Regions from separate parts of the Pseudarthrobacter sp. 10T415 genome, predicted to be linked through region 3. Evidence: riboswitches for the same ligand, from Rfam matches in the RefSeq annotation. Region 3 holds a riboswitch; each other region holds the start of a gene.
The links. Region 3 has a riboswitch for thiamine pyrophosphate ahead of AC1DBN_RS00315 (bifunctional hydroxymethylpyrimidine kinase/phosphomethylpyrimidine kinase). Riboswitches for the same ligand answer to the same signal wherever they lie in the genome.
Positions count from the first base shown of each region.

Region 1: it holds a riboswitch for thiamine pyrophosphate, as region 3 does, so the genes downstream of both, thiC (phosphomethylpyrimidine synthase ThiC) here and AC1DBN_RS00315 (bifunctional hydroxymethylpyrimidine kinase/phosphomethylpyrimidine kinase) in region 3, are expected to answer to the same signal.
Region 2: it holds a riboswitch for thiamine pyrophosphate, as region 3 does, so the genes downstream of both, AC1DBN_RS04220 (FAD-dependent oxidoreductase) here and AC1DBN_RS00315 (bifunctional hydroxymethylpyrimidine kinase/phosphomethylpyrimidine kinase) in region 3, are expected to answer to the same signal.
Region 4: it holds a riboswitch for thiamine pyrophosphate, as region 3 does, so the genes downstream of both, AC1DBN_RS07835 (ECF transporter S component) here and AC1DBN_RS00315 (bifunctional hydroxymethylpyrimidine kinase/phosphomethylpyrimidine kinase) in region 3, are expected to answer to the same signal.

Region 1 is NZ_JBFTHJ010000030.1:16,163-23,173, reverse strand. It holds gene ffh (signal recognition particle protein) at 1-1,105, shown strand, start outside; gene AC1DBN_RS20905 (alpha/beta fold hydrolase) at 1,206-1,940, shown strand; gene thiC (phosphomethylpyrimidine synthase ThiC) at 1,988-3,805, opposite strand; TPP riboswitch at 3,800-3,907, opposite strand; gene AC1DBN_RS20895 (amidohydrolase family protein) at 4,000-5,082, shown strand; gene AC1DBN_RS20890 (VOC family protein) at 5,185-6,060, shown strand; gene AC1DBN_RS20885 (hypothetical protein) at 6,157-6,597, shown strand; gene rpsP (30S ribosomal protein S16) at 6,823-7,011, shown strand, end outside.
Region 2 is NZ_JBFTHJ010000002.1:307,141-314,151, reverse strand. It holds gene AC1DBN_RS04235 (DEAD/DEAH box helicase) at 1-436, opposite strand, end outside; gene AC1DBN_RS04230 (RNB domain-containing ribonuclease) at 737-2,251, opposite strand; gene thiE (thiamine phosphate synthase) at 2,371-3,093, opposite strand; TPP riboswitch at 3,121-3,239, shown strand; gene AC1DBN_RS04220 (FAD-dependent oxidoreductase) at 3,233-4,624, shown strand; gene thiS (sulfur carrier protein ThiS) at 4,621-4,857, shown strand; gene AC1DBN_RS04210 (thiazole synthase) at 4,862-5,692, shown strand; gene AC1DBN_RS04205 (hypothetical protein) at 5,793-6,095, opposite strand; gene AC1DBN_RS04200 (DUF3107 domain-containing protein) at 6,133-6,357, opposite strand; gene AC1DBN_RS04195 (TetR/AcrR family transcriptional regulator) at 6,406-7,011, opposite strand, start outside.
Region 3 is NZ_JBFTHJ010000001.1:60,314-67,324, reverse strand. It holds gene obgE (GTPase ObgE) at 1-487, opposite strand, end outside; gene rpmA (50S ribosomal protein L27) at 601-864, opposite strand; gene rplU (50S ribosomal protein L21) at 925-1,233, opposite strand; gene AC1DBN_RS00315 (bifunctional hydroxymethylpyrimidine kinase/phosphomethylpyrimidine kinase) at 1,568-3,097, opposite strand; TPP riboswitch at 3,107-3,205, opposite strand; gene AC1DBN_RS00310 (Rne/Rng family ribonuclease) at 3,348-6,815, opposite strand.
Region 4 is NZ_JBFTHJ010000004.1:66,422-73,432, forward strand. It holds gene mnhG (monovalent cation/H(+) antiporter subunit G) at 1-65, shown strand, start outside; gene AC1DBN_RS07820 (DUF4235 domain-containing protein) at 98-361, opposite strand; gene AC1DBN_RS07825 (hypothetical protein) at 420-2,618, opposite strand; gene AC1DBN_RS07830 (heme-degrading domain-containing protein) at 2,713-3,249, opposite strand; TPP riboswitch at 3,346-3,483, shown strand; gene AC1DBN_RS07835 (ECF transporter S component) at 3,550-4,173, shown strand; gene AC1DBN_RS07840 (ABC transporter ATP-binding protein) at 4,173-5,726, shown strand; gene AC1DBN_RS07845 (energy-coupling factor transporter transmembrane component T family protein) at 5,723-6,523, shown strand; gene AC1DBN_RS07850 (glycoside hydrolase family 25 domain-containing protein) at 6,528-7,011, opposite strand, start outside.

The DNA of each region.
Region 1 (7,011 bases), on a different contig from region 3:
CCCGCACCCGGGTGCAACCTCAACCGAGCTGGAGCAGCCGGCGGGCGATCCCGTGGCCGTTGCCCGGGCCGGCGTGGAGGAAGCCCGCCAGAAACTGCACGACGTCGTCATCGTGGATACCGCAGGCCGCCTCGGCGTCGACGCGGACATGATGGAGCAGGCGCGCCAGATCCGCCGGGCCATCGTGCCCAACGAAGTCCTCTTCGTCATCGACTCGATGATCGGCCAGGACGCCGTGAACACGGCCCTGGCGTTTGACGAGGGCGTCAACTTCACCGGCATCGTCCTGTCCAAGCTCGACGGCGATGCCCGCGGTGGTGCCGCGCTGTCCGTCTCCTCGGTCACCGGCAAGCCCGTCATGTTCGCGTCCACCGGTGAGGGCCTGGACGACTTCGAGTTGTTCCACCCGGACCGGATGGCCTCGCGCATCCTGGACATGGGCGACGTCCTCACGCTCATCGAACAGGCCGAGAAGTCCTGGGACAAAGACGAAGCTGCCCGGATGGCGAAGAAGTTCGCCGACCAGGAAGACTTCACCCTGGACGACTTCCTGGCCCAGATGCAGCAGATCCGCAACATGGGCTCCATGAAGAAAATGCTCATGATGATGCCCGGCGCCCAGAACATCCGCCAGCAGCTGGAGCAGTTCGACGAACGCGAGATCGACCGCGTTGAAGCGATTGTCAGGTCCATGACCCCGCACGAACGCGTGGCCCCCAAGATCATCAACGGTTCGCGCCGCGCCCGTATCGCCCGTGGTTCCGGTGTGCACGTCTCCGAGGTCAACGGCCTGCTGGAACGCTTCGCGCAGGCCCAGAAGATGATGAAGAAGATGGCCCAGGGCGGCATGCCCGGGATGCCAGGCATGCCCGGCCTCCCCGGTGCCGGCGGCGGGGCCCGGAAGAACGCGAAGAACGCGCCGAAGAAGAAGGCCCGGTCAGGAAACCCGGCCAAGGCCGCCCAGGAACGCAAGGACGCCGAAGCGCGTCGCGCCAACGCATCCAAGGCCCTGCCCACCGGAGCTTCCTTCGGCCAGCAGTCCGGTGACTTTGACCCTTCCCAGCTGAACCTGCCCAAGGGCTTCGACAAGTTCCTGGGCAACTAGGAACACTGCCGCCTAGTAGCGCCAAGTGTCGTTGGAAACGTCCCAACGACACTTGGCGCTATTTCGTTAAGATGCCGGCGCCGTGGAATAGGGTTGGGGGATGTTCAAGCAGAGGGTAGTGTTCGTGCACGGCTCGGGGAGCTTCGGCGCCGCCGCCTGGCCCCGGCAGCACGGCATGGCGTTGATGTACGACGCCCTGTTCCTCCGCCGGCACGGATACCACAGCACCGCCGAACCCCTGGAGTCCTCCTTTGCGGAGGACACGGCCATCGTGCTGCGTTCCCTGGGCGATGACGGGCGGGGTGCTGCCGGCGGACACGTTGTGGCCCATGCGCAGGGAGCCATTCCGGCCATGATGGCGGCCGTGGAGCGCCCGGACCTCGTGCATTCGCTGACCCTGGTGGAGCCGGCCTGCCTGTCCCTCACCGCGGAGCTGCCCGCAACAGCCGCCCACATCCGGATGATGAAACCGCTGTTCGACGTCCGCCACCAACTCAGCGACGAGGACTTCCAGCGGGAGTTCGTCCGCCGCGTCTACGCCGCAGACCTGCACCAGCCAGCAACCCTGGAGGAGAAGCGCTCTGCCCGCCGGCTGCGGCTGCAGTCCCCTTCATGGGAGGCGCCACTTCACATCGTCCCAGGAGTCCCCACCCTTGTCCTCACCGGGGGTTGGGAACCGCTGTACGAAGAAATCGCCGGGTACCTGAGGGAGACCGGTGCCCTGCACCGTGTCGCCGCCGGCGGGCACCGGCCCCACGACTCAGCGGACGGCAACCGGGCAATCCGGCAGTTCCTCGCCGAGGTCAGCCGGAGTGAACCGGCCCGGGCGTCCTAGCCGCCCGGGCCGGCCACAGCAACCGCCGGTCACCGCCGGCGGCAGGCTCAGCTTCCGGCCGGGACTTTCAGCTCGGGAAGGTACACCTTGCCGCCGGATTCCAGGAACTCCTGGCTCTTCTCCCGCATCCCGGATGCCGCTTCTGCTATCGCGGCCTGCGCCTCCGCCGACCCGTACTCGTTGCGGATGTCCTGGCTGATCCGCATCGAGCAGAACTTCGGCCCGCACATGGAGCAGAAGTGTGCCGTCTTGGCGGGCTCGGCCGGCAGCGTTTCATCATGGAACGCTTCGGCCGTCTCGGGGTCGAGCGAGAGCGCGAACTGGTCCCGCCAGCGGAACTCGAACCTGGCCTTGGACAAGGCGTCGTCCCGTTCGTGCGCTCCGGGGTGGCCCTTGGCCAGGTCAGCGGCGTGCGCGGCGATCTTGTAGGTGATGACCCCGGTCTTCACGTCGTCCCTGTCGGGCAGTCCCAGATGCTCCTTGGGCGTGACATAGCAGAGCATGGCGGTGCCGTAGCGGGCGATCTCGGTGGCGCCGATGGCTGATGTGATGTGGTCGTAGCCGGGAGCTACATCGGTGACCAGCGGCCCCAGGGTATAGAACGGCGCACCCTTGCACAGTTCCTGCTGGCGCTCTACGTTCTCCCGGACCAGGTGGAACGGGACATGGCCCGGCCCCTCCACCATCACCTGCACGTCATGCTTCCAGGCGCGCTCCGTCAGCTCGGCCAGCGTGTCCAGTTCCGCGAACTGCGCAGCGTCGTTGGCATCCGCGGTGGCACCGGGGCGCAGGCCGTCACCCAGCGAGAACGCGACGTCGTACCGGGCAAAGATTTCACACAGCTCATCGAAGTGCGTGTAGAGAAAATTCTCCTGGTGGTGCGCCAGGCACCAGCCCGCCATGATCGACCCGCCCCGGGACACGATGCCGGTAACCCTGTTGGCGGTCAGCGGCACGTAGCGGAGCAGGACGCCGGCGTGGACAGTCATATAGTCCACGCCCTGTTCACACTGTTCTATGACGGTGTCGCGGAAGATTTCCCACGTGAGGGCGTTCGCCTCGCCGTTGACCTTTTCCAGGGCCTGGTAGATGGGCACGGTGCCGATCGGCACGGGGGAGTTGCGGATGAGCCACTCCCTGGTGGTGTGGATGTCGTCGCCCGTGGACAGGTCCATCACCGTATCGGCACCCCACCGCGTGGCCCACTGCAGCTTGTCCACCTCCTCGGCGATGGAACTGGTCACGGCGGAGTTGCCGATGTTGGCGTTGATCTTCACCAGGAAAGCCTTGCCGATGATCATCGGTTCGGACTCCGGATGGTTGATGTTGTTGGGGATGATCGCCCGTCCGGCCGCCACCTCACTCCGGACCAGTTCCGGATCACAGTTTTCCCGCAGTGCCACGAACCGCATCTCCGGCGTCACCACGCCCTTCCGGGCATAGTGCATCTGGGTGACAGTCCGGCCGTCGACGGCGCGGCGGGGCACCGGGCGCCCGCCTTTCCACTCCGCGGAGGCGGCGCCGCGGCGTACGGCCGAGCGGCCGTCGTCGAGCAGGTTCCGTTCCCTTCCGCTGTACTCTTCCGTGTCAGCGCGCGCCTCAATCCATTCCGACCGGAAGGGGCTGAGGCCGCGCACGGGGTCGCTTCCCGGCCCCGCTGTCCGGTAGGTGCGGAAAGGGGCGTTTGGCTGCCCGTTGGGCGAGGGCTCCAGCGCGATCTCCGTGACCGGGACACGGATCCCGCGCTCCGGATCATCGATGTAGGCCAGCGAGTGCGACTTCAGGGACTGGGTGACAGGCACTTCAGGCGTGGCTCCGGCGGGGTGGTTTTGGGCAGGGGTCAGCACTGTTTTGGGTGTATTCAAGGAATACTCACTTCCTTCGCCGGCATTACCCGGACAGGTTCGACGGTCGCAGGCCGCGTCAGCCCGATCTCAGCCCCTGCAAGGGCACCCGTGTGGTCAGGAACGAAGCTACCACACGCCCTGCAGGGACAAGCGCTAACGGCCCTGTCACATTTGCCGGTGCTAGCCTGACCGGGCAGGAAGAGGAGGCATCCATGCCCTACATCATTGGTTTCAGCGGCACCGCCCTCACGGGACCGGACAGCGAAAGGCACGGCCTCTGGTCCGTGGACGGACGCCTGACGTTTACCCGCCCGGAGGCCGGTCCGGACGTTGTGCTCGACGGCTGGGTGCTGCCCGGCTTCGTCGACGCCCACTGCCACATCGGCCTGGGCCCTGCCGGCCCGGTGGACGCCGGGGAGGCCGAAGCCCAGGCCCGTGCCGACCTGGACTCAGGAACGCTGCTGATCCGGGACGCGGGATCGCCCGCCGACACCCGGTGGATGCAGGGTGGCCGCGACTTTCCGCTGCTGATTCGGGCCGGCAGGCACGTCGCCCGGACCCGCCGCTACCTCCGGGGCTTCGCCCAGGAGGTCGAGCCTGAAGGCCTTGTGGAGGCCGTGCGCAAGCAAGCCCGCGACGGCGACGGCTGGGTCAAGCTCGTCGGGGACTGGATCGAGCGGAGCGCCGGCGACCTCGCACCCTCCTTTCCCGCCGGCGTCGTCCGTGATGCGATCAGTGCCGCACACGACGAAGGTGCCCGCGTCACCGCCCACTGCTTCGCCGAAGACACCCTGGACCAGATGCTCGACGCCGGGATCGACTGCGTCGAACACGCCACCGGCCTGCTGCCCCGGCACCTGCCGCGGTTTGTGGAGCAGGGCGTCCCCATCGTTCCGACGCTGGTCAACATCGCCACGTTCCCTGATATTGCCGCCCAAGCCAGGCCCAAGTTTCCGGTGTACGCCGACCACATGCTGGCGCTCTGGGAACGACGGCTGGAACGCATAGGGGAGGCCTGGGAAGCCGGAGTGCAGATCTTCGCCGGAACGGACGCCGGCAGCGTGATCCGTCACGGAAGGATTGCGGACGAAATCCTTGCCCTGCACGCGGCTGGGTTGCCCGCAGCCGAGGCGCTCAACGCGGCCAGCTGGGCCGCCCGGGCCTGGCTGGGTGCTGACGGGCTGACGGAAGGGGCGCGGGCCGACGTCGTGCTGTTCCGGAACGATCCCCGGAGGACCCTGGACACCGTGGCGCACCCATCCCACGTGGTTTTGGGTGGCCGCGTGGTCCGCTAAGCACAACATCCACCCCGCACTTGGAATAAATTGAAGCTTCAAGTAATTTTAACTCATGACAGGCCGCCTCATCCGGACGGCCTCCAGTAGAGGGAGCGTTCAATGAGTGCAGAAGCCACCAGCCAGGATCTTCTTCCTGCCGACCTCGCCATGGGCACCGTGATGCTCAAGGTCGGCAACATGAAGGTCATGACCGACTACTACCAGCGCGCACTGGGGCTCGAGGTGGTCGCTGAGCAGGACGGCGGCCTCTACCTCGGCCGCCTCGGCAAGCCCCTGGTCCATCTCGCCCCGGCCCCCGGCCTCACCATCCCCGGCAGGGGAGAAGCCGGCCTGTTCCACACGGCCCTCCTGTTCGAAGACCAGGCGGCGCTCGCCGCCACGGTGGCCACCGCAGCCCAGTTCGAGCCCCGCTCGTTCACGGGCAGCGCCGACCACCTGGTCAGCGAGGCCTTCTACTTCAGTGATCCCGAAGGCAACGGCATCGAGCTCTACTGGGACCGCCCGCGAAGCAACTGGTCCTGGAACGGCACCGACGTGGTCATGGACAGCCTGGCGCTGCCGCCCCAGCGCTACCTGGAACAGCACCTCTCCGAAGAATCCCTCCAGGGGCAGCGGCAGACCACCGCCGGAGTGGGCCACGTCCACCTCCAGGTAGGCGACGTCCAGTCCGCCCGCGACTTCTACGTGGGAACGCTCGGGTTCGAAAAGACCGCCGGCTGGCACGGGCAGGCCCTCTTCGTCTCCGCGGGCCGCTACCACCACCACATGGCCATGAACGTCTGGAACAGCCGCGGCGCCGGTCCGCGGAAAGACACCCTTGGCCTCGGCGAGGTCCTCATCGAGGTGCCGTCCGGTGACGACGTCGGCGCGCTCGCTGACCGCCTGAAGGTCGCCGGGGTCTCCTCGCACCACACCGGGGCTGAGTTGCGCTTCGAGGATCCGTGGCGCAACAGCATCCGGGTTGCGGTGCGCTGAGCACCCCTTACGCGTACTAGGCTGAAGCCGATAGACCGGGGACGCCAGGCGGGTGTCCCCGGCGCGCCGGACAGTACACGGAAGAGGTCACTTCCCATGGGTTTTACCGAAATCTTCGTAGCCACACACGATGCCGCGTTGAAGCGCGCTGGAACCCTTGACAGTGGGGGCACCCCGCCGGCCGCCGACGCGGTCCGGATCCCCGGTATCAGCGACTTCGAAGTGGAGCAGCTCGGAGACCTGGCCGGTACCGCGGTCCACGCGGGCGGCGCCGACTACGAGCTGACGATGGTGGACGTAGCCAGTGATTCCCTGCTGGCCGTCCCCCCGGCCATGGTCCGGGCCCTGGCTGACCTGCTTACCTACGAAACTGAGGGCGAGGGCGACGTCCTCGAGGACGTCGCTGCGCAGTGGGCGGCGCAGGATGACATGCCGTTCGACGCCGGGCAGGCGCAGGCCTACATCCGGCAGGTTGCTGAACTGGCCGGCGGAATCGGCGATTCGGAGCGGTCGGGACTGTACGTCTGGTCAGCCTGACCTTCCCCTTGCAGGACAATCCGGGGAAGCGACGGCGCCGTCCCCGCGGGCCCTGGGTGTCAAGTCGAAATCCTCCCGCTGATCTGGCACAATAGACAGGTACTCGATCTGCGTGGCCCCTCTCTCCGCGTCTGGATCCTGTCCTTAGAACCCGCAAGTACGGCCCGCCCCACGGGTGCAGAACGCCGGGTTCACCCCTTTTCTGAAACAGGAGTGACCACAAAAGTGGCCGTAAAGATTCGCCTTAAGCGCTTCGGCAAGATGCGCGCCCCGTACTACCGCATCGTCGTCATGGACTCACGCGCCAAGCGTGACGGCCGTGCCATCGAAGAGATCGGCAAGTACCACCCCACCGAAGAGCCCTCGTACATCGAGGTCGCTTCCGAGCGTGCACAGTACTGGCTCTCCGTCGGC
Region 2 (7,011 bases), on a different contig from region 3:
TACGTGCGTTGCGTTTGCGGGAGGCGGTTTCGAGGTCGCTTGCCACCTGCACCGCGAGCTCGCGGGTGGGCACAATCACCAGGGCCTGCGGAGCGCCCGGGACGGGCAGCTTGTCGAAGCCGGCATCGTCGCGGCCCACAACACGCTGGAGCGCCGGGATACCAAAACCGAGGGTTTTTCCGGTACCGGTCTTGGCCTGGCCGATGATGTCGTGGCCTGACAGTGCGACGGGCAGCGTCATTGCCTGGATGGGGAAGGGGTGGGTGATCCCGGCGTCGGCCAGGGACTCCACAATGTCAGCACGGACGTTGTAGTCCGCAAAGGACTTCTCCGCAATTTCATGCGGCTTTTCGTCCGAAATGATGGTTTCTTCCGGCTCGATGGTCTCGGTGCCGGACTCATCGGACAGAAGCTGGTGGGTATGCAATTCACTCACGGGGAGTTTCCTTATTCATTTGGGCAATCGCGCAGCGTGCTCAACAGGCAGGCCGATGGGGCCGATCCGGAGCACGAACGAAGCGCGCAAGCAATTCCAGTGGAAGCCGATCGCGGGCTATCTAACGCTGGCACTGGCGACCAGCGGGCAAATCTCAAGATCGCGTAGGGGCGGGCTTGTTGGTTTCAGTTCAAGGAAATCAACGACCGGGCATCCATTTCTACCTCTTCAGTCTAGCCGCATCAGCCCGGAATCCCTGATTCCGCACCGTGTGGAAGCCGGGACCGGATGGCATCAGGCTCACTGGACCAGTTCGAAGTGCACTTCCCTGGCAGCGATATCCGACGACACCAGGCGAACCCGGACCTTGGTGCCGGACTCCAGCTCACCGGCGCAGCGGGCCGTCACGGCAGGGTCGGCAATCTGGATGATCCCGGAGGAACCGTTCCCGTTCCCGTTCCCGTTCTTTCCGTTGCCGGTGCCGGTGCCGGTGTTGCCGTTCCCGTTGCCGTTCTCTTTCTGCGGCTTCGACCCCGAAATCACGATCGCGTCGAACTCCTGGCCGATGTGGTTGACCAGTAGGGCGGCCTCCACCGTGTCCAGGGCCATGCGCTCCATCCGGGATGCCAACTGGTCCGAGCCTGCCATGATCTCAGGGAGGGTCGGCAGCGCATCCCGCACCCAGCCGGGGACAGTACCTCCGTTGCTCAACGCCTCGCAGGTCACCAGCACAAAGCGGTCCACCAGGCGGCGCAGCGGCGCTGTGGTGTGGGCATAGGCATCGCCGATGGCTGCCTGGACCGCGGCCTCCGGAACGTTGCCATCAAAGGCGGTGTAACCGGCGCCGCGGAAGAGCATGCCGGCCGAGTGCATGATGGCCAGCTGCCGGGGGTCCGTTGGGTCAAGGGTCCGCAGGTATTCCCCGTATCCCACCTCGCCGTCCCAGGGCTTGCCCAGCACTTCCGTCTGCAGCCGGAAATGGTGCAGGGAACGCTCATCCGGTGGCGGCATGGTGCGCAGGATCCCCACCTTGGCATCGAGCATGATCTTGGCGGCGGCCATCCCCGTCATCAGGGAAATCTGGGCGTTCCAGTCCTCCACCGGCAGCTGGGGAGCAGCAGCAATGCGGTAGCCGCCATCGGGCAGCTGGACGATCTCCTGGTCCGGCATGTTCAGGCTTGCGCCGTTGCGGGCGCGTTCAAGGCGGACACGCTTGAGCCCAACTTCCTTCAGCAGGCCCAGCAGGGGAGAGGCAGTACCGGCGTCCAGGTCAGCCTGGGCACCCTTGTAGCTGAGTTTCGCGCGGCTTCGAACGCGTGCCCGGCGGACACCGACGGTCGTGACCTCGGCGTTGCCGTCGAGCCGGAAATCCCAGACGAAGGCCGAGCAGTCCTGGTCCGGCAGGAGGCTCCCGGCGCCCTCGCTGATGACTTCAGGGTGCAGGGGAATACGCCCGTCCGGGGCGTAGAACGTCTGGCCCCGGCGCCGGGTTTCGGCATCCAGGGGTCCGCCGGGCGCAACGAACGCGGGGACATCGGCGATGGCGTACAGGACGTGGTACCCGCCGTCGTCGTCCGTTTCGATGAAGAGGGCCTGGTCCAAGTCCGTGGACGACGCCGGATCGATGGTGACGAACTCCACCGCGGTCAGGTCGTAGTCCGGCAGGCGCAGCGCGGCCACCGCGGCCTCGGCGTCCCTGACCGCGTCACCGGGGTAGGGGCCCGGAAGTTCCAGCTCCGTCCGCAGCGCGGCCAGGGCCTCTTCCAGGGCATTGGTGCGCTCATGGACGTTGGGAGCCAGCCGATGATGTGACACGAAAATCAGCCTAACCCCAAGTCATGCGATTTCGCAGGGAATCGGTGCGGGCGCGGTCGTGACGTGTTGCCGCGGACCGCGGTGCGTTCGGGAAACCGGGTTGTGGGACGTCCGCGGCTTCAGGAAGCCGCGGAGTCCAGTGCAGAACGAAGCGAGGCAGCGGCAGCAGCGGGATCGGCAGCGTCGGTGATGGCGCGGACCACCACGATCCTTGACGCTCCGGCCGCGACCACCTGGTCCACGTTGGAGTGGTCGATCCCGCCGATCGCGAACCACGGCACGTCACTGGGCGCCTTCGCGGCCGCATACTTCACCAGTTCCAGGCCGACGGCGGCCCGGCCGGGCTTGGTGGGGGTGGCCCAGAGAGGTCCCACGCAGAAGTAGTCGAGGCCGGCAGGTCCTGCGGCGTCGGCCAGCGCGGCGTCCACCTGCTCCGGCGTGTGGCTTGACAGGCCGATGGCGGCGTTGCCGTTGAGCAGCGTCCTTGCGGCCGGTACCGGCAGGTCCTTCTGGCCCACGTGGAAAACGGGAGCACCGGAGAGGACCGCAATGTCCGCGCGGTCGTTGACGGCCCACAGCCGCCCGTGCCGCTGGGCTGATTCCTTGAGGATGGCCAGCAGGTCCAGCTCCTCGGCCGCCTCGATGGACTTGTCCCGCAGCTGGATGATGTCCACGCCGCCTTCGAACGCGGCGTCCACGAACCCGGCGAAGTCGCCCCGGCCGCGGCGCGCATCCGTGCAGAGGTACAGGCGTGCGGATTTCAGTGCGCCGTTACCCGCCGCTGTGGTGAAGGCATCGGTGCCGGGTGCTGCGGCGGGGGCAGGGGAGTGGGACACATTCATGGCTGCAAGCCTAGTTCCTCTACACTTGCCTCGTACTGCGGGAGCCCGCGGCAGCTGTCACAAAGCGCCGGGCTGAGAGGGCGTCAGAGCCGACCGCTTGACCTGATCCGGTTAATGCCGGCGTAGGGAAGGAGACACCATGGGCATCCCCGAAAGCCCTCCGGACAGCATCGCAGAGCCAGCCGCTGTCCCGGCAATAGCCGCCGACGTAGCAGTGATCGGCGGGGGCGTCATAGGCCATGGCATCGCCTGGGAAGCCAGGCGCTCTGGCCGGTCCGTGGTGCTGATCGACGATGCACCGGGATCCGGAGCCAGTTGGGCGGCGGCAGGCATGCTGGCCCCCGTCAGCGAGCTGCATTACCAAGAGGAAGAGCTCCTGGGCCTCATGCTGGATGCATCGGAGCGCTGGCCGCAGTTCGCGGCGGACCTTAGCCGCGTGTCAGGCCGCGGTTCCGGATTCCTGGCGACGCCCACGCTCACCATTGGCGCCGACGCCGCCGACCGGCAGGCACTGATGGACCTGCGCGGCGTGCAGCAGGCCAATGGACTCGCCGTGGAACCACTGACGGTCCGTGAGGCCCGGCGCCGGGAACCGCTGCTCAGCCCCGCCATTGCGTGCGCACTCGATACCCCGGCAGACCACCAGGTGGATCCCCGGGGACTCGTGGAGTGCTTCCGGGCAGCCCTGGCCAACCACCTGCCAGCCGGCAGCGGCGTTGCCGGCACTGCGGTTGCAGACACTGCGGTTGCCGGCGCTCTGGACGGATTTGCCGTGGCGGACAGGGCAGTGGGACTGGAGTGGGCGGACGGCGCGGTGGCTGGTGTCCGGCTGGCCGGAGGCGGACTGGTGCTCGCCGGCGAAACGGTGGTGGCCAACGGCATGGCGGCGGGCTCCCTGGAGAACCTGCCGAGGGGACTCCGGTTACCTTTGCGCCCTGTGCACGGCGACATCCTGCGGCTGTCCGTCCCCCCGCACCTGCAGCCCTTGCTGACGTCCACCGTCCGCGGGCTGGTGCGCGGTGTGCCCGTCTACTTGGTTCCACGCGAGGACGGAACAGTGGTCATCGGCGCCACCCAGCGGGAGGACGCCCTGGTTGGGGCCGGCACTGCGTTCGGAGCCATGCCGGCGAGTGCCGGATCCAGTGCAGTGCCCGCCGGTGCAGGACCGGCCAGCGCAGTGTCCGCTGGCGGCGTGTACCAGCTGCTTCGCGACGCCCAGGTGCTGGTGCCTGCGGTCGCAGAGCTGGAGCTGCTCGAATGCACGGCCCGGGCCCGCCCGGCTACCCCGGACAATGCCCCGCTGCTGGGCAGGGTGCCCGTGGACGGGGGAGACGGCAGTGCAGCGCATGTCCCCGGACTCATCGTTGCCACAGGATTCTTCCGCCACGGCGTCCTCCTCACCCCTGCCGCGGCCGCCATCTGCCGCGACCTGATGGATGGGAAGGCCGACCCCCGGTGGCAGCCGTTCAGTCCTGACCGCTTTTCCGGCCGGATCCCGGCCCCCAGATTCAACATCAAGGAGACAGCATGAACATCACCCTGAACGGGGCATCCCGCACCGTGGCGGACGGTGCGTCCATCACGGCATTGGTCAGCGAGGTGACCGGACGCGCGCTTGCGGCCGACGGCCAGGCAACCGACGGACAAAGGCTGGGGGTGGCCGTAGCTCACAATTCCGAAGTGGTGCCCCGCAGCCAATGGCACGGCACCGCGCTCGCGGACGGAGACGACGTCGAACTCGTCACCGCAGTACAGGGAGGCTGACACCATGATTGAAGCGAACACCGTTTCCGAACCGGCCACCCATACCTCCGCGGCACCCGCCAGGCCTGATTCCCTCGTCATTGACGGCGTTGCCCTGGAGTCGAGGCTCATCATGGGAACGGGTGGCGCGCCCAGCCTGGACGGCCTGGGCGCCGCGCTTGTTGCCTCCGGAACCTCCCTCACCACCGTGGCCATGCGCCGCTACTCACCCGCAGAATCGGGCTCCCTGTTCCAACTGCTGGTGGACCACGGAATCCGGGTCCTGCCCAACACCGCAGGCTGCTTTACTGCGCGGGACGCCGTCCTGACCGCCGAACTGGCCCGGGAAGCGCTGGAAACCGACTGGGTGAAGCTGGAGGTCATCGCAGACGAGCACACGCTCCTGCCAGACGCCGTTGAGCTGGTGGATGCAACCGAACAGCTGGTCAACCGCGGCTTCAAAGTCTTTGCCTACACCAACGACGACCCCGTCCTGGCCCTTCGGCTGGAAAACCTGGGTGCTACCGCAGTGATGCCCCTGGGATCTCCTATCGGTACCGGGCTGGGAATCCTCAACCCGCACAACATCGAACTCATCGTTTCCCGGGCAAGCGTGCCCGTGGTCCTGGACGCAGGGATCGGCACGGCATCTGACGCGGCGCTGGCCATGGAACTTGGGTGCGACGCTGTCCTGCTGGCCACGGCGGTGACCCGTGCCCAGAACCCGGCCCTGATGGGTGAGGCGTTCAAGCACGCCGTCATCGCCGGGCGGCTGGCGAAGGAAGCCGGGCGCATTCCGCGCCGCGAGCACGCGCTGGCGTCGTCCGCCATGGAGGGCCGGGCCGAGTTCCTTTAGCCAGTGATGCTTCAGGGGATGTACCGCCTAGGGGATTGCACCGCTTAAACGACTGTGGCCGCCACCGTTGAAGGTGGTGGCCACAGCCGTTTAACGGTGACTAGCGCCTCAGGATGGCGGTCAGCCGATGGGTATCGTTCCTTGCCCGGGTGCGGCTCAGGACAAGCACTGCCCCGACGGATGCCGCCGCGCCCAGCACTATGGGCAGCACCCAGGGGAGCCACGTCAATCCGGGAAGGTAACCGAATCCCGCCGCCATCAGGATGATCCAGCTCAGTGCAGCCACCCCGACGGCCACGCCGGCCGGAAGGCCTGCGCCATACTTGGCATGACGCTTGTCATTGGCCCAGACAATGAAGCCGGCCGCAACGGTGGCCAGCACAACAATGATCAGGGAAAGCATGGGTCTCCTTCGGGAAGCACGGCAGTTCCAGCCGGTGCTAGAACTGCCCGAATCCTACGCGCCGGACTTCTTCCGCGCCGATTTCCACGTAGCCCAGGGCGTTGCCGGGAACAATGATCAGGCGCCCCTTGTCATCGGTGAGGCGCAGTTCGCTGCCACCCTTGATGGCTTCTCCCACAACATTGGCCACGGTCTCCGCATCCTGGTTTGATTCCAGGACGATCTCGCGGCCAACGTTCTGCACGCCGATCTTAATTTCCACAGGGGCCTCCCAGCCGGTCAGGTTCTTTGATGATGGTCTATTTGTAGTCTAGGACTCTTTGGGGAAGCGAGAGATTCCGCGCCAAGCTAAACGGTAGATGAGGTCGCTGGCCACATCGAGGTCCAGGTTGCCGTCCGTTTCCAGCCAGTACCGGGCGCTGACCTGCGCCATCCCCGCCAGGCCGCGGCCCAGCAGTTCCGCTTCGAGGTGGGGCAGCTTGGTGTCCCCGGCGATCACCCGCGCAATGGCATCGGCAAAGGTCCGGTTGAAAGTTTCGAGGCGCGAACTGACGTCGGGATCGTTGACGAGGTCGGACTCGAAGACCAGGCGGTGGGCCTGGTCGTCGCTGGCGATGAACCGGAAGTACGCCCGCATGACAGCCTGGACGCGTTCCTTATTGTCTGTGGTGGAGTTCAGCGCCCCCAGCATCAGGTCGGTCAGGGACGCAAGGTGGCTGTCCAGGAGGGCCAAGTACAGCTCGCGTTTGGACGGGAAGTGCTGGTACAGGACCGGCTTGCTCACATGCGCCGTCTCGGCGATCTCATCCATGGCGGCCCCGTGGTAACCGTTCGCCACAAAGACTTCCTGCGCTGCGGAAAGAAGCTGTGCCCGCCGTTCATCACGGGGGAGCCGGGCCGACCGTTGGCCCGCGGG
Region 3 (7,011 bases):
CGATGTCTGCAATGGACTTCAGCTCAAGGATAATGTCGCTCGACTCACCCTCGATGCCGAGCAGGGCGAAGCCTGGAGCGCGGCGCTTCTGCGAGGACAGGGCAGCGTTGCCCAGCCCGCCGGGCCCGCCGGCGGCGGCGATGTACTCTGCGCCCTCCCCCACCAGGTCCGCCAGGACGGTGCCGTCCTTTGACTTCACCACAGTGCCGTCGGGGACAGGCAGGATCAGGGTTTCGCCGTTCTTGCCGCCGCGCCAGTCGCCCATGCCGGGACCGCCGTTGGTGGCGTGCCGGTGCGGGGCGTGGTGGTAGTCGAGGAGGGTGGTGGTCTGGTGGTCCACGCGGAGGATGACGTCGCCGCCGTTGCCGCCGTTGCCGCCGTCGGGCCCGCCGAGGGGCTTGAACTTCTCGCGGTGGACGGAGACGCAACCGTGGCCGCCGGTACCGCCGGATACGTGCAGTACTACCCGGTCTACAAAGCTGGCCACGTAAATCTCCTCAGTGTCGTGTGGGCGCCCATGGACGCCCTATCGATTGTAATGCGCTTAAAAGAGCAGTGGAGCGGGCCAACTGGCCCGCTCCACCGCTTCAGAACTGGTTGTTACTCTGCAGCTGCAGCAGCAACGATGTTGACGACGCGACGACCGCGGCGGGTGCCGAATTCAACGGCGCCCGGGGTCAGTGCGAACAGGGTGTCGTCGCCGCCACGGCCAACGCCGGCGCCCGGGTGGAAGTGGGTGCCACGCTGGCGGACGATGATCTCGCCGGCGGAAACTACCTGGCCGCCGAAGCGCTTGACGCCGAGGTACTGTGCGTTGGAGTCACGACCGTTGCGAGTGGAGCTCGCGCCCTTTTTATGTGCCATCTGAAATGCCTGCCTTTAAATTCTGGGGAATCTGCTGAAAACCTGAACAGTAACCGGTGGTTACTTGATGCCAGTGATCTTGACCTTGGTCAGTTCCTGACGGTGACCCTGGCGCTTCTTGTACCCGGTCTTGTTCTTGAACTTCTGGATGACAATCTTAGGACCACGGAGGTCCTGGAGGATTTCAGCCGTAACGGTCACCTTGGCCAGGTCAGCAGCGGCAGTGGTGATCTTGTCACCATCAACCAGGAGCAGTGCGGGCAGCTCGATGGTGCTGCCAGCCCCACCGGCGACGCGGTTCAGGGTAACGAAGTCTCCAACGGAAACCTTCTCTTGGCGGCCGCCTGCGCGGACAATCGCGTACACCACTTGGGAACTCACTTCTCTCGACGTTTATAACTAAAATTGCGTGCGGCACCCGTTGCACTGTTTGGCTGGGTTCCCGCTGTGCCTCAACGCCGTGGATTCCCCGAAGGTCTCCATGAGTTATCCCGCAGGACTGCCTTGTGTTTTCCACGCTGGCATGTTCCCGGGGTCATAACCCAAGTGTTGGCGTAAGCACCGAAGATCCAGAATACGCTAATTCCGTCTCCGGCCGCAAATGAGGCTGGCTCCGGCGGGTCGGCTGTGATAGGAACCACAGACATCGTCCGCCACCGGGGCCGTGCCAGACCATAGTACCGGCAGCACGGCCCGGGCAGGTTCAGGCGTGGAGCCGCGGCGCGTCGAAGAACTCCACTTCCAGCCGGCAGGACTGCCGGAAAGCGGTAACCATGGCGTGCCGCTCGTCATCGGAAGCCTTGCGTGCCGCTTCGTCCACCACGGCGATGGCCCGGCGCGTTGCCTCCGCGAAATCCTCGTCGGCATAGGTGCGGAGCCAGTCGGCGTAGGGGTGTCCTGCCGGTTCCCCGTCGGCGAGGAACCTGGCATGGAGCGTCTTCCCGGCGTCCGCGTACAGCCAGAAGCACGGCAGGACAGCCGCTGCCAGGACTGCATAGCTGCCCGACGCCGAAGTAGCCGTCAGGTGGTCCACGTAGGCCTTGGTGACAGGACCCAGTTCGGGACGGACGGTGCGGGTGCTGAGCCAGGAACGGTGCAGTTCCGACTCCACTTCGAGGCACTGCTGGGCCGACGCCGCCCAGAACAGCTGCTCGGCTTCCGTGGGAGCCAGCGCGCTGGCCCGGGCGAGGACTCGCGAATACCCGTTCAGGTAGATGGCATCCTGCGCAAGGTAATACGCGAACTGGCTTTCCGGAAGTGTCCCCGAGGCCAGGGCCCGGAGGAAACCCAGGGCGTAGATCGACTCAAGGTGGGCGTCGGCATCTTTCCGCAGCTGCGCCGTAAAGTCGCCTGGCCGAAGCGCTTGGCGGATGTGGTGGAAATGGTGAACGGGCCCGTTGCCGGTTCCCACCTCCAGTACGGCGGACGCCGCCAGCGCCCCCGCAAGCCAGGGTTTCACTTCCCGTAGGGCCACTTCCCAGTTGCCTACCTGCGCCTGGACCGTGGCCATGGCGGAGGACAGGGAACAGCCTGTGCCATGGCTGTTCCGCGTTGCCACCCGCTCCCCCGGGATTTCCACTACGTCTGCGGATAGCATGCCGGCCGGGCCAACCAAGGCGTCCGGGCAGCTGCTGCCTTGCAGGTGGCCACCCTTGACCAGCACGGCAGCACCGGTGGCATCAGCAAGCCGCCTGCCCTGTTCCAGGGCTGCCTCCCACGTGTCCTGTACGTCTTCTTCCAGCAGCATGGCCAGTTCGGCCAGGTTGGGGGTGACAAGGTGGGCCAGCGGCACCAGGCTGCGGAGCGCGGCTTCGGCACTCTCCTGCAACAGCCGGTCTCCGCTGGTGGCAACCATGACGGGGTCCAGGACAACGACGGCGGGGCGCACCTTCTCCAGCCAGGTGCGCACGGCATCGATCACTTCGGCGTCGCCCAGCATGCCGATCTTGACGGCGTCAACGTGGATGTCGTCGCTGATGGCCGCCAGCTGCTGTGCCAAAAAGGATGCCGGAGGAACATGGACGGCGGTCACCCCGCGGGTGTTCTGGGCGGTGAGGGCAGTGATGGCGGCCATGCCGTAACCGCCGTGGGCCGCGATGCTTTTGAGGTCCGCCTGGATGCCGGCCCCACCGGAGGGGTCCGAGCCCGCGATGGCAAGGACCCGGGGCACGTCCCGTACGGCAGCCGGCATTACGGTTGCGGAGGGATTCGGGAGCGGGGTGGCTGCGGGCATGGCAAGGGTCGAAGACAAAAGAGACATCCCTTCGCCGGTACTAACCGGACAGGTTCAACGGGTGTGGATCTCAGCCGGGCCTGGTGCGCGGCACCCCGTGTCGGTTCCCCAGCCTAGCCGCTGGACGGCAGTCAACCGAAAGGTGACTGCACCTGTTAAGTGCGCTGCTGAGGGCCGTTCCCCGTTAACGGCAGATGCCCGGCCCCACCACAGGAGTGGAGGGCCGGGCATCTGCAGTGCCTGGGCAGGGTCAGAGCTCGGAAGCAGGAACCCCTACGCCAAGGATGATGGGCGCATCGGCTTTGGCTGCCGGCTCTGCCGGCGCTGCGGGCTGGGGCGCTTTGGCGGCATGGGAGTGGCCTTCGCTGGCCGACGGGACGTTCTCATGGTGTTCCACGGTGGTCTCGTTGGCTGCGCCCTGCGCCCTGCTTGCACTCCGGTTACGCCGCGGACGGCGCTGCCGGGACAGGTCGGGGGCGGCAGGCGCAACGGGCTGCTGGGGTGCCGCAACCGCTGCCTCCGCCGGTTCGGGGGTGGCCGGCGCGGCCTGGGCCGTCCCGGACTCCTGTGGCTGGCTGCCAACAGGCGAAGCCGGCTGGCCCAGGTGGGCAAACGCTTCGGCAAGCCGGTCAAGCGACAGCGCAGGCGAGGCTTGGTGCTCGTCTGCGTGCTCAACGAAGGGCAGCGCGACCTTCTCGCCGCCGAACGTCAGGACAGCTGCCGGGCGTGCCGGCGTCCCGTCGTCGTGCTTCTCCGTTGTGCCCGCGTCCTGCTGGGCGGGGGCCAGCCGGGCCGCCACCTCATCATCATGCAGGTGTGCGGCGTGGGCAGCAGCAGCAATGTTGGCCAGGGCCAGCCTGGTGGCTTCAGCCTTGGCATGGCGTTCGGCCTCGTGCGGGTCCGGCTGGACGGGGTGGGCAGCCACCGCTGCGGGTGCGGGTGCCTGTTCGACCGGCTGGCCGCCACGTCCACGGCGGCGCTTGCGTTCGCCGCGCGTACCTTCCTGGCTGCTGTCGGTGCGCTGGCCCTCGTTGCGCTGACCCTCACTGCGCTGGCCCTCGCTGCGGTTGCCCTCGTTTCGGTTCCCGTTGGTGCGGGAATCGGAGCGGTTGTCTGAGCGGTGGACGTGCTGCTCGGCTGCCACGATGTTGGCGCGGCGGTGCTCTACGGGGTCGTCATGGGTGACGACGCCGCGGCCCGCGCAGGCTTCGCACTGCTCGCCGAAGACTTCCAGGAGCCCGGTGCCCATGCGCTTGCGGGTCATCTGGACGAGTCCCAGCGAGGTGACTTCCGCCACCTGGTGCTTGGTCCGGTCGCGGCCCAGGCATTCCACCATGCGGCGCAGGACGAGGTCGCGGTTCGATTCCAGGACCATGTCGATGAAGTCGATCACGATGATGCCGCCGATGTCGCGCAGCCGCAGCTGGCGCACCACTTCCTCGGCCGCTTCAAGGTTGTTCTTCGTGACGGTTTCTTCGAGGTTGCCGCCGCTGCCGGTGAACTTGCCGGTGTTGACGTCCACCACGGTCATGGCTTCGGTCCGGTCGATCACCAGTGAGCCGCCGGAGGGCAGGAACACCTTGCGTTCGAGGGCCTTGTGGATCTGCTCATCAATCCGCCAGGCAGCGAAGATGTCCTGGTCCTTGGTCCACTTTTCCAGGCGTCCCACCAGGTCCGGCGCCACATAGGTGACGTAGGCCTCGATGGTGTCCCAGGCGTCCTCGCCGGAGACGATCAGCTTGGAGAAGTCCTCGTTGAAGACGTCACGGACCACCTTTATGGTGAGGTCGGGCTCGCCGTACAGCAGCTCCGGAGCCAGGACCTTGGTGGAGGAGGACTGGCTTTCGATGCCTTCCCACTGGGCGCGGAGCCGGTTGATGTCGTGGGTCAGCTCCTCTTCGGACGCCCCTTCGGCCGCCGTGCGCACAATGACGCCCGCCTGCTCGGGCAGGCGGTCCTTGAGGATGCGCTTGAGCCGGTTCCGCTCGACGTCGGGCAGCTTGCGGGAGATTCCGGTCATGGAACCGCCGGGGACGTACACGAGGTAGCGGCCCGGCAGCGAGATTTGGCTGGTCAGGCGGGCGCCCTTGTGGCCCACGGGGTCCTTGGTCACCTGGACCAGGACGGTGTCGCCTGACTTCAGCGCGTTCTCGATACGGCGCTGCTTGCCTTCAAGGTTGACGGCTTCCCAGTTCACTTCGCCCGCGTAAAGGACGGCGTTGCGGCCGCGTCCGATGTCCACGAAGGCAGCCTCCATGGAGGGCAGCACGTTCTGGACTTTGCCCAGGTAGACGTTGCCGATCAGCGAGTCCTGCTGGGTCTTGGAGACAAAGTGCTCGGCCAGGACGCCGTCCTCGAGGACGCCAATCTGGATTCTGTCGTCGCGCTGGCGGACGATCATCTGCCGGTCCACGGATTCGCGGCGGGCCAGGAACTCCGCTTCGGTGATGACGGTGCGGCGCCGGCCCGTGTCCCGGGATTCGCGGCGGCGCTGCTTCTTGGCTTCCAGTCGGGTGGAGCCCTTAACGCTGGTCACCCGGTTGCTGGCGGGCGCCTCGCTGACGGCACGCGGTGCGCGCACGCGGGTAACGGTGTTGGGCGGATCGTCGTCGTTGCCGCCGGTCAGTTCGAGGTCCTGGTCACCGCGGCGGCGGCGACGACGACGGCGGGACGTCACGCCGTCCTCGGCCGGACCGGCTTCTTCCTCGTCCGATTCGTCGGCGGCGTCATCCGCCTCGGAGCCACCGGTTCCGGCGTCGTCGCGCTCGTCCAGACGGCTGCGCCCCCGGCGGCCACGGCTGCGGCGCCGGCGGCGGCTGGAGGATTCCTCGGATTCGTTGTCCTCGGCGTCGTCTTCGTCCTCGGCCTCCTCCGCTGCGGCGGCGGGCGTAGCGGGGCGGACGACGGTGCTCAGGTCCGGTGCCTGGAACAGCATGGAAGTGGGCGAGCCGGGCTCAAGGAACAGGGAGGCAAACGCGCCCGGTTCCTCGCCAGCCGCGGTAGCTTCGGCGGCTTCGGCGGCTTCGGCCGGCGTCGCAGCGGATTCTCCTGCTGCAGCGGCAGCTGCCGTGCCGGGGGCCTGCTCCGGGGCGGCCTCGGCTGCGGTCTCGACGGCGGTAAGTTCCTGTTCGGCGGGCTTCTCTGCTGCTGCCTCTACGGCCGCCTCCCGGGCCACGGCGCCCTGGTCCGCCGTTTCAGCGTCCAGCGCGGCAGCGGTGACGGGCAGTTCCTGGGCAGGGGCCGGCGTTTCGGCGGGGGCCAGCGTTTCTGCAGGTGCCCCCGCAGGAGCAGCTTTCCTCGTGGCAACGCGACGGCGGCGGACCGGCTTGGTCTCGGTGGGTTCCGCGGGTACTTCGCTGGCAGCAGGCGCTTCTGCGGCGGTGGCAGCTTCGGCGGGGGCAGCGTCAGCGGCCGCACCGGCTTCCGTGGAGTCTGCATCGGTGGCAAAGGCAGGCAGCGGCTCGGCGGCGTCTGCCTTCTTCTTGGCCCGGGGCCGGCGCACGGCGGTTTTGGCCGGGGCTGAGGGGGCACCCTCATTGCCGGCCGACGCAACGGCGGTTGGGGCATCGTTCGGAGCCACCTCGGCGGCGGCTGCGGCTACGGCGTCATCGGCCTTCGGCGCTGCCTTGCGTCGGGTCCGGGGAGCCTTTTTGGGTTCGGCCGCGGCTTCCACAGCCGGTTCAACCTCGTTAACGGAAAGCTCAGTTTCATTGTTCATCTGTGGCAACACTCCTGCCCCTGACGTACCGCCACATCCGGCACCCATTGGGGCACATATTGTCAAAACCCGCAGGCGCTGACAGAAGTCAAGTGGATGCTCCCAGGTTCGCACCGGCAATGGGGTGCGGCAGCCCGTAGGAGCCAGTGGAAAGTTCTGAAACCCGTTGTTCTACATGCCACAACCAGGTGCCGTC
Region 4 (7,011 bases), on a different contig from region 3:
TAGTGCAGAAAGCCGCCGCCCAGGCCGCCCGTGAGGACGGCGAGGACGACGGCTCAGCCCGCTGAAGCCAGCCGGCGTGCGGGGACAGCGTGGGTGTTTAGACGATGTCCTGCGTCTTGGCGAAACGGGTGATGGCGCGCTGCGTGCCGCGGTTGGCCAGGACCTGGATGATGGTGCTGACGAACGCAGAGATCAGTGCGAACGTCAGGGCCGAGCGAAGGCTGGTGGGGACGTCCTCGCCCTTGCCGGTGGGCGGCTTGTTGCCGGTGGTCTTTTCCCAGATGGTGTTGACCAGCTTGGTGCCGGCAAATCCTGCACCCAGGCTTACGCCGGTGCCGAGCAGCTTGATGAGAAGGTTCATTCCTGGTACTCCTTGCGGGCGGTAAAACGGTCTGCACCCCACCCTACTGGCTAAGTTCCTACGGCGCGGGGATGAGCCCCTCCCATGCCACTGTCCAGTCCTGGGGGAAGCCGGGAGCGTGCCGCGCCGGGCCGCCATCCCATCCCGCAGCCATGAGCGCCACCGCCGCCAGCAGCCCGCCGTTGCCGGGCAGGTACAGCGGGAGCGAATCCGTCTGCCGGTTGTGCCCGTTGGGCAGGACCAGGTTCTTCGCCGCGTCCATCAACAGCGCATCCACTGCGGCCTCAGGGTCTTCCAGCCGGGCGGCCGTCATGGCCATCACGGGGTAGTCCCAGCCCCAGGTGCTGTCCCAGTCCCATCCGGCCAGTACGTCAGCCAGCGTGGCCCGCATTATTTCCGGGTCCACCAGGTCCGTCCGCGGGAGCACCCCCAGGGCGCACAGCATCGAGGGGTGGTCCGTGCGGATGGTGAAGGGCTCGACGTCGATCGCCGCGTACACGCCGTCCACCACCCTGGGCGGGACCATGCCGTCCGCTACCGCCGCCCAGGTGCCCTCAGCAGGCAAGCCCAGCCGTTCCCGCCACGTATTGGCCACCCGGAGGGCCCACTGCCAGTAGGCAAGCTCGAACGTGGGGTTGGTGACCGTCCCGCGCACCGACTCGTAGCTCTCCTGCGCCGGCACCAGGGGCGGGCCCAGTTCGAAGCCCCGGTCCGTGGGGTGCGCGAAGGCGGCCATGAACTCCGCGGTTTCGAAAACCACCGCGGCGAATTCCTCCAGGAGTTCCTGTGATGGTTCGGCCCGGTAGGCCAGTTCCGCCAGATGGATGGGGTGCGGCTGCTGCCAGATCAGGAAGGTGCCGATGGGGCTGGGGCTTTCCCGCCCGTCCGGACCCACCTGCTTGGGCCAGCGGACGCCGTCGAACCCCTGGGCCTTGGCCGTCTGCCGCGCGGGTTCCAGGACGGAGGCGTACCAGCGGAGGGCGGGCAGCAGGAGCTCCGTCCGGTTCCACGTGGCGAAATGGGCGGCATGCCACCAGTGCATCTCGAGGTGGAAGCGGCCGCGCCACGAGTTGCAGACCAGCCCCGTCTCCTGCGGCGGCAGCGATCCGGAGCAGTTGATGGCGGTGAGGTACTGGGAGAGTACAGTCCGGCGTTCGATCTCACCGGCGCGGGGATCGGCTGTTCCGGAGAGGTCGACGGCGCCGCCCGACTTCCAGAATTCCGGCCAGGCCGTGCGGGACGCGGCAATGGCGGCACTGCCCGGTGCCGCTGCCACATCCGGTGCGGCTGCCAACCCGGGGGCCGGTTCCGATCCCGGCATTGAACGCCCGCCGATGCCGCCGTTGCCACGGGGGAGGCAGTCACCCTGCCCCGTGCTGATGAAGTGCACGCTGAAGTCGAGGCTGTCCTGCCCCTCGGCGGCCCGGATGAGCACTTCGTGCGGGCCGGCCTGTTCGAGCTCCAGCCCCTCGCCGCTGACGGCCGCCTGGTACCGGGAACCGTTCAGGCAGCGCGAAATCAGCCAGTGGCGGCGCGGGCCGGCGGCGTGACGTTCTTCAACGGTGGTGGTGTGTGCGGCGGGCCTGTTCCAGTCCGCTGCGTTGTGCCAGCCCTCGGAACCGTAGGGGAACGTCAGGGACACGGCGAGGCCGTCCGTAAGGGCAGGGGAGAGGATGCGGAATCCCAGCTCGTCCCTGTCCGGGCGGCAGGCCGTGGTGACGTTGACCGGACTGCCGTGCAGGCTGAAGATGCTGGTGGCCGTGCCGGTCCAGAGGTCCAGGACCTGGTGCGCGCCGGTGAAGTCGTCCCGGGTGAGTGCGGGGGCATCCCTTCCCGGGAGCGCAAAGCCGATCCGGCCCAGGTCCAGCCGGTGGGGGTTGGCGCGGAGCCAGGTTTCCGCCCGCGATGACTGCGTTTCGCGGCCATCCACGATGGCGCCCACCATGTCCACATAGGGGACAGGGCCACGCGGTGAATCGTAGATGACCGTGGAACCGGCAAGGGTGTACTCCTGTTCCGGCGGGATGGAGTGCCAGCCCCACTGCGCCTGCGTGCCCAGCAAAGTGCCGGGCGGCAGGTCATCCCTGGCGGCCACCGGATATTCACCGGGAAGGGACTGCATGCCGGTCAGGTCCATGGTGAAGCAGAACTCACCGTTGCCCACCGAGGCGGGACTCCGCGGATCGAGGCTGTCCTGCTCCACGTTGTGGCGCCGTACCAGCGCTTCGCGGTTGATCACGGTGGGCTGGCTGTGCACGTCGCACTCCTTGGCTCATGCCTGGGGCCGGTCCGGCAGCAGGCAGCTCAGAAAACGCTTTCCGGCTCAATCCTTGTGAGAACTCCGGGCAGTGTCAACCAGCCGTTCCGAGTACCCCGCGCATTGCTTCCACCACCAGGTCGTGGTCCGCTACCTGAGGCAGCCCGGACACGGTCACCGTGGCAACCGCGCCCACGCCCGTGACGTAGACCGGGAATGCACCGCCGTGCGCAGCGTAGCGGGACTGGTCGAACCACGCATTGTCCTCGATCCGCCCGCCACCGGCCCGGCCGCGCAGGCCCACCAGCAATGACGGCACCTCGTAACGGGCGGCCGTGCGCTGCTTCGCGCGGACCCAGTGTTCGTTGTCCGGGGTGGCTCCGGGGAGCGCAACGTGGAAGAGGACCTGCTCGCCCTTGGTGATGTCGATGGCGATGGGAAGATTCCGCTCCTTGCCGAGCTCCACCAGGAGCAGGCCAAGGTTAAGGGCGTCATCCGGCGAAAAGCCGGGGAACTGCAGTTCCCTGATCTCCGCCTCGATCCGGCCGATGAGGGCCTGGAGCGAGCCTTCCGGCTGGGCGTCGGCGGAGTCGGGATCGTAGTCAGTCACATCTGGCGGGTCGGCAGTCATGGCCCACAATCTACCGCCCTCCAGGTGTAAACTTGAGCACGCCCGGAAGGGCGCGAAACATTCAAACGCAAGACATCCACAGCATCATCAACAACACATTTACGACAGGGGAGCGCCGCCGTCGGCCCCGGCACCAGCCGGGAAACGCAGGTGGGCGCTGAGAGTGCGGACAGCCGCAGACCCTCGAACCTGATCCGGTTAGTACCGGCGCAAGGGAGTCGAGTTCTCGAAGTGCGCGGGAAATGGCGGCAGCAGCCGGCACCCGCGTCCACTTTCCCCTCCTGTTTCCAGGAGGATCACATGACTACTTCAGCAATCAAAAAGCCCGCCAGCAGGTCCTGGCGCGTCGTGGACATTGTGGTGGCGGCCCTGATCGCCATCGCCGGCGGCGTCATCTTCTGGGCCTGGTCCCAGGGAACCGCCGCAATTTCCGCGCCGATGAACGCGGCCTACCCGCCCCTCACCGGCCTCCTGGCCGGGGGATGGATGATCCCTGCGGTCCTGGGCATGCTCATCATCCGCAAGCCCGGCGCCGCCCTGTTCTGCGAGACGGTCGCCGCCACCGGCGAACTGCTCATGGGCTCCCAGTACGGCGCCTCCGTGCTGTTCTCCGGGTTCGTCCAGGGCCTGGGTGCCGAGATCATTTTCGCCATCTTCGTCTACCGGAAATTCAACCTCCCGGTCTCCCTGCTGGCCGGTGCCGCGGCGGGCCTCTTCTGCGGCCTGAACGACTCCTTCGCGCCGTGGGGCTGGAACATCGCCTACTCTGGCGGTGACAAGCTCGCGTACATCGCCTTCACCGTTGTTTCCGGGGCCATCATCGCCGGCGCGCTCGCCTGGATCGCCACCCGTGGCCTTGCCCGGACCGGCGTGCTGAGCTCCTTTGCATCCCGGAAGGCCGCTACGGAGCCCGTCTTCTCCTGATGCCGGCACCTTCCCACGCGGCCGCACCCCAAACGGTGCGGCCGGCCACGGTCACCGCCCGCGGCTGGGGCTGGCGGCACGCGGGGCGCACCACACCGGCCGTCCATGCCCTCGACCTCGACATCAGCCCGGGTGAGCGGGTACTCCTGCTTGGCCCGTCCGGGGCAGGCAAGTCGACGCTCCTCCATGCGCTCGCCGGGGTGCTGGGCGATGCGGACGACGACGGCGAGGCAGGCGAGTCGGACGAGACCGGTTCGTTGCTGGTTGACGGCGGTTCGCCCCGCGGCCAGCGGGGCCGCGCGGGCCTCATGCAGCAGGATCCCGAGACCCAGGTGGTCCTCTCCCGGGTAGGCGACGACGTCGCCTTCGGCGCCGAAAACCTCGCCGTGCCCCGCGACGCCATCTGGCCGCGCGTGCACGAGGCGCTGGCCGACGTCGGGCTGTCCCACCTGCCGCTGGACCACCCGACGTCGGCTCTGTCCGGCGGGCAGAAACAGCGGCTGGCGCTTGCAGGCATCCTCGCGATGCGGCCCGGGCTGATCCTGCTCGATGAACCCACCGCCAACCTGGACCCGGCCGGTGTCCTCGAAGTCCGGGACGCCGTGGCCCGCTGCCTGGACAAGACCGGCGCCACGCTGGTGGTGGTGGAGCACCGGGTGTCCGTGTGGAAGGACCTCGTGGACAGGATCGTGGTGCTGCAGCCCGGCAGCGGCGCCAACCCCGCGGTGCTCCTGGACGGCCCGCCGGACCGGGTGCTGGCCGAAGCGCGGACCATGCTGACGGCCGCCGGTGTCTGGGTGCCCGGATACGTTCCGTCCACCCGCGCGCGGGCCGCGGAACAGGCCTACGGAACCGGAAGCCTCCTGCTGGCCGCCGAAGACCTGGCCGTCTCCCGGCAACGCCCGCGCCGAAAAGGCTTCCGCAAAGTTCCGCCGGTGCCGGTGCAGGAAGGCATCATTGCCCAGGTCCGCGCCGGGCAGGCGCTCGCCGTCACCGGACCCAACGGCGCAGGGAAATCAACCTTCGCGCTGACCCTTGCCGGACTCCTCGAACCGGTCAACGGGACGGTCTCCGCCACGACGGACCTCAGCCGCGGCGCCGGAATCACCCCGTATCAGTGGAAGGCGGAACAGCTGATCGAGCGGATCGGCACTGTCTTCCAGGAACCCGAGCACCAGTTCGTCACCGGCAAGGTCCTGGACGAACTGCTCTTCGGGCCCCGGCACCTGGGGCACGGTGAAGACAAGGTGGATGAGCTGCTGGAACGGTTGCGGCTTACCCACCTGGTGGACGCCAACCCGTATACCCTGTCCGGCGGCGAAAAGCGGCGGCTTTCCGTGGCCACGATCCTGGCGGCAAGCCCTCAGGTACTGGTCCTGGATGAGCCCACATTCGGCCAGGATGCCAATACCTGGGCCGAGCTGGCATCGTTCCTCTCCGAACTCCTGGACGCCGGAACGGCAGTGGTCTCCGTGACCCATGACGCCGAATTCACCGCGGCCCTCGGTGGCACGGAACTCAAACTTGCAGCGCCGGAAGCGGTGGCGCCATGAGGCACGAACTGAACCTCCGCGGAAACGCTGCGCTCCTGGCCCGCGCCAACCCGCTGAGCAAGCTGGCCGCCGTCGTGCTCATCACGGTGGTCCTGGCGCTTTCCATCGACTGGGTGTCCGCGTCCGTGGCGCTGTTCTTCGAACTGCTGCTGTTTCCGCTTGCCGGGCTCACGCTGGGGCTGCTGTGGCAACGCGGCTGGCCTCTGATCCTCGCTGCCGCCGTGGGCGGGTGGAGCACTTCCATCCTGGCGCCGGACAGCGGCAGGACTCTCATCGACGCCGGCATCTGGACCATGAGTGAGGGCTCGCTGGAGACCGGCGTGGGTTTCCTGCTGCGCGGCCTGGCCATCGCGCTGCCCGCAATACTCCTGGTCAGCTGCACGGACCCCACCGACCTCGCAGATGCGCTGGCGCAAAAGGCCCGGCTCCCGCACCGGTTCGTCCTGGGCACCCTGGCGGCGATGCGCCTCGTGGGGCTGATGGCCGAGGAATGGCAGACCATCGGCATGGCCCGGCGGGCCCGGGGGGTTGGCTCGCGCGGCAGCGTGCTGCAGCGGGTGAAGGCCACCCTGGGGCAGAGCTTCGGGCTGCTGGTCCAGGCGATCAGGCGGGCGTCGCGGCTGGCGGTCACCATGGAAGCGCGCGGTTTCGGCGGCGGGCCACGCACGTGGGCCCGTGAATCCACCTACACGCTGTTGGATGTGTGGGTCCTGGCCGGCGGCCTGGTAATGGCCGGCCTGGCCGTCACGGCGGCGGTGTCAGCCGGCACCTGGAACATGGTGTGGGCCGGGAACTGACCCGCTAGGTGCAGGCGTGGTTGTAATCCAGTCCGGCGTGGATGAACTGCGTCAGCACCACTTTCCCGCCGCCGGTCAGCGGGGACTTCGAACATGCGGTGGCCGCTGATGCTGCATTGCGGGATCCCGCCAGCCAGCTGGGCAAGGGGTAGAGGTTGCTGGAGGTGCTGACGTTCCCCACGATCCTGTGCCACTGCTGGCCGGTGGAGTAGATCCCCACACCTGCTGCGTCGATGCTGTGGAAGAAATCCGTCATGCCTTCCAGGACGGTGCGGTTGGCATCCTTGCTGCTGGACCAGGTGTTTTCGGTTTCCACATCCAGCCACCAGACGTAGTCCGCAGGGTCCGTCACTCCGCGGACGTAGGCGGCGTCAAAGGCCTTGGCGTAGCCGTACATGTAGGCGCAGGCCGTGCCGTAGTCCCCGGCCTTGCAGGATCCGTATGGGTTGTGCACCTTCGAGCCGGTGGGGTATTCGTCGCTGACAGGC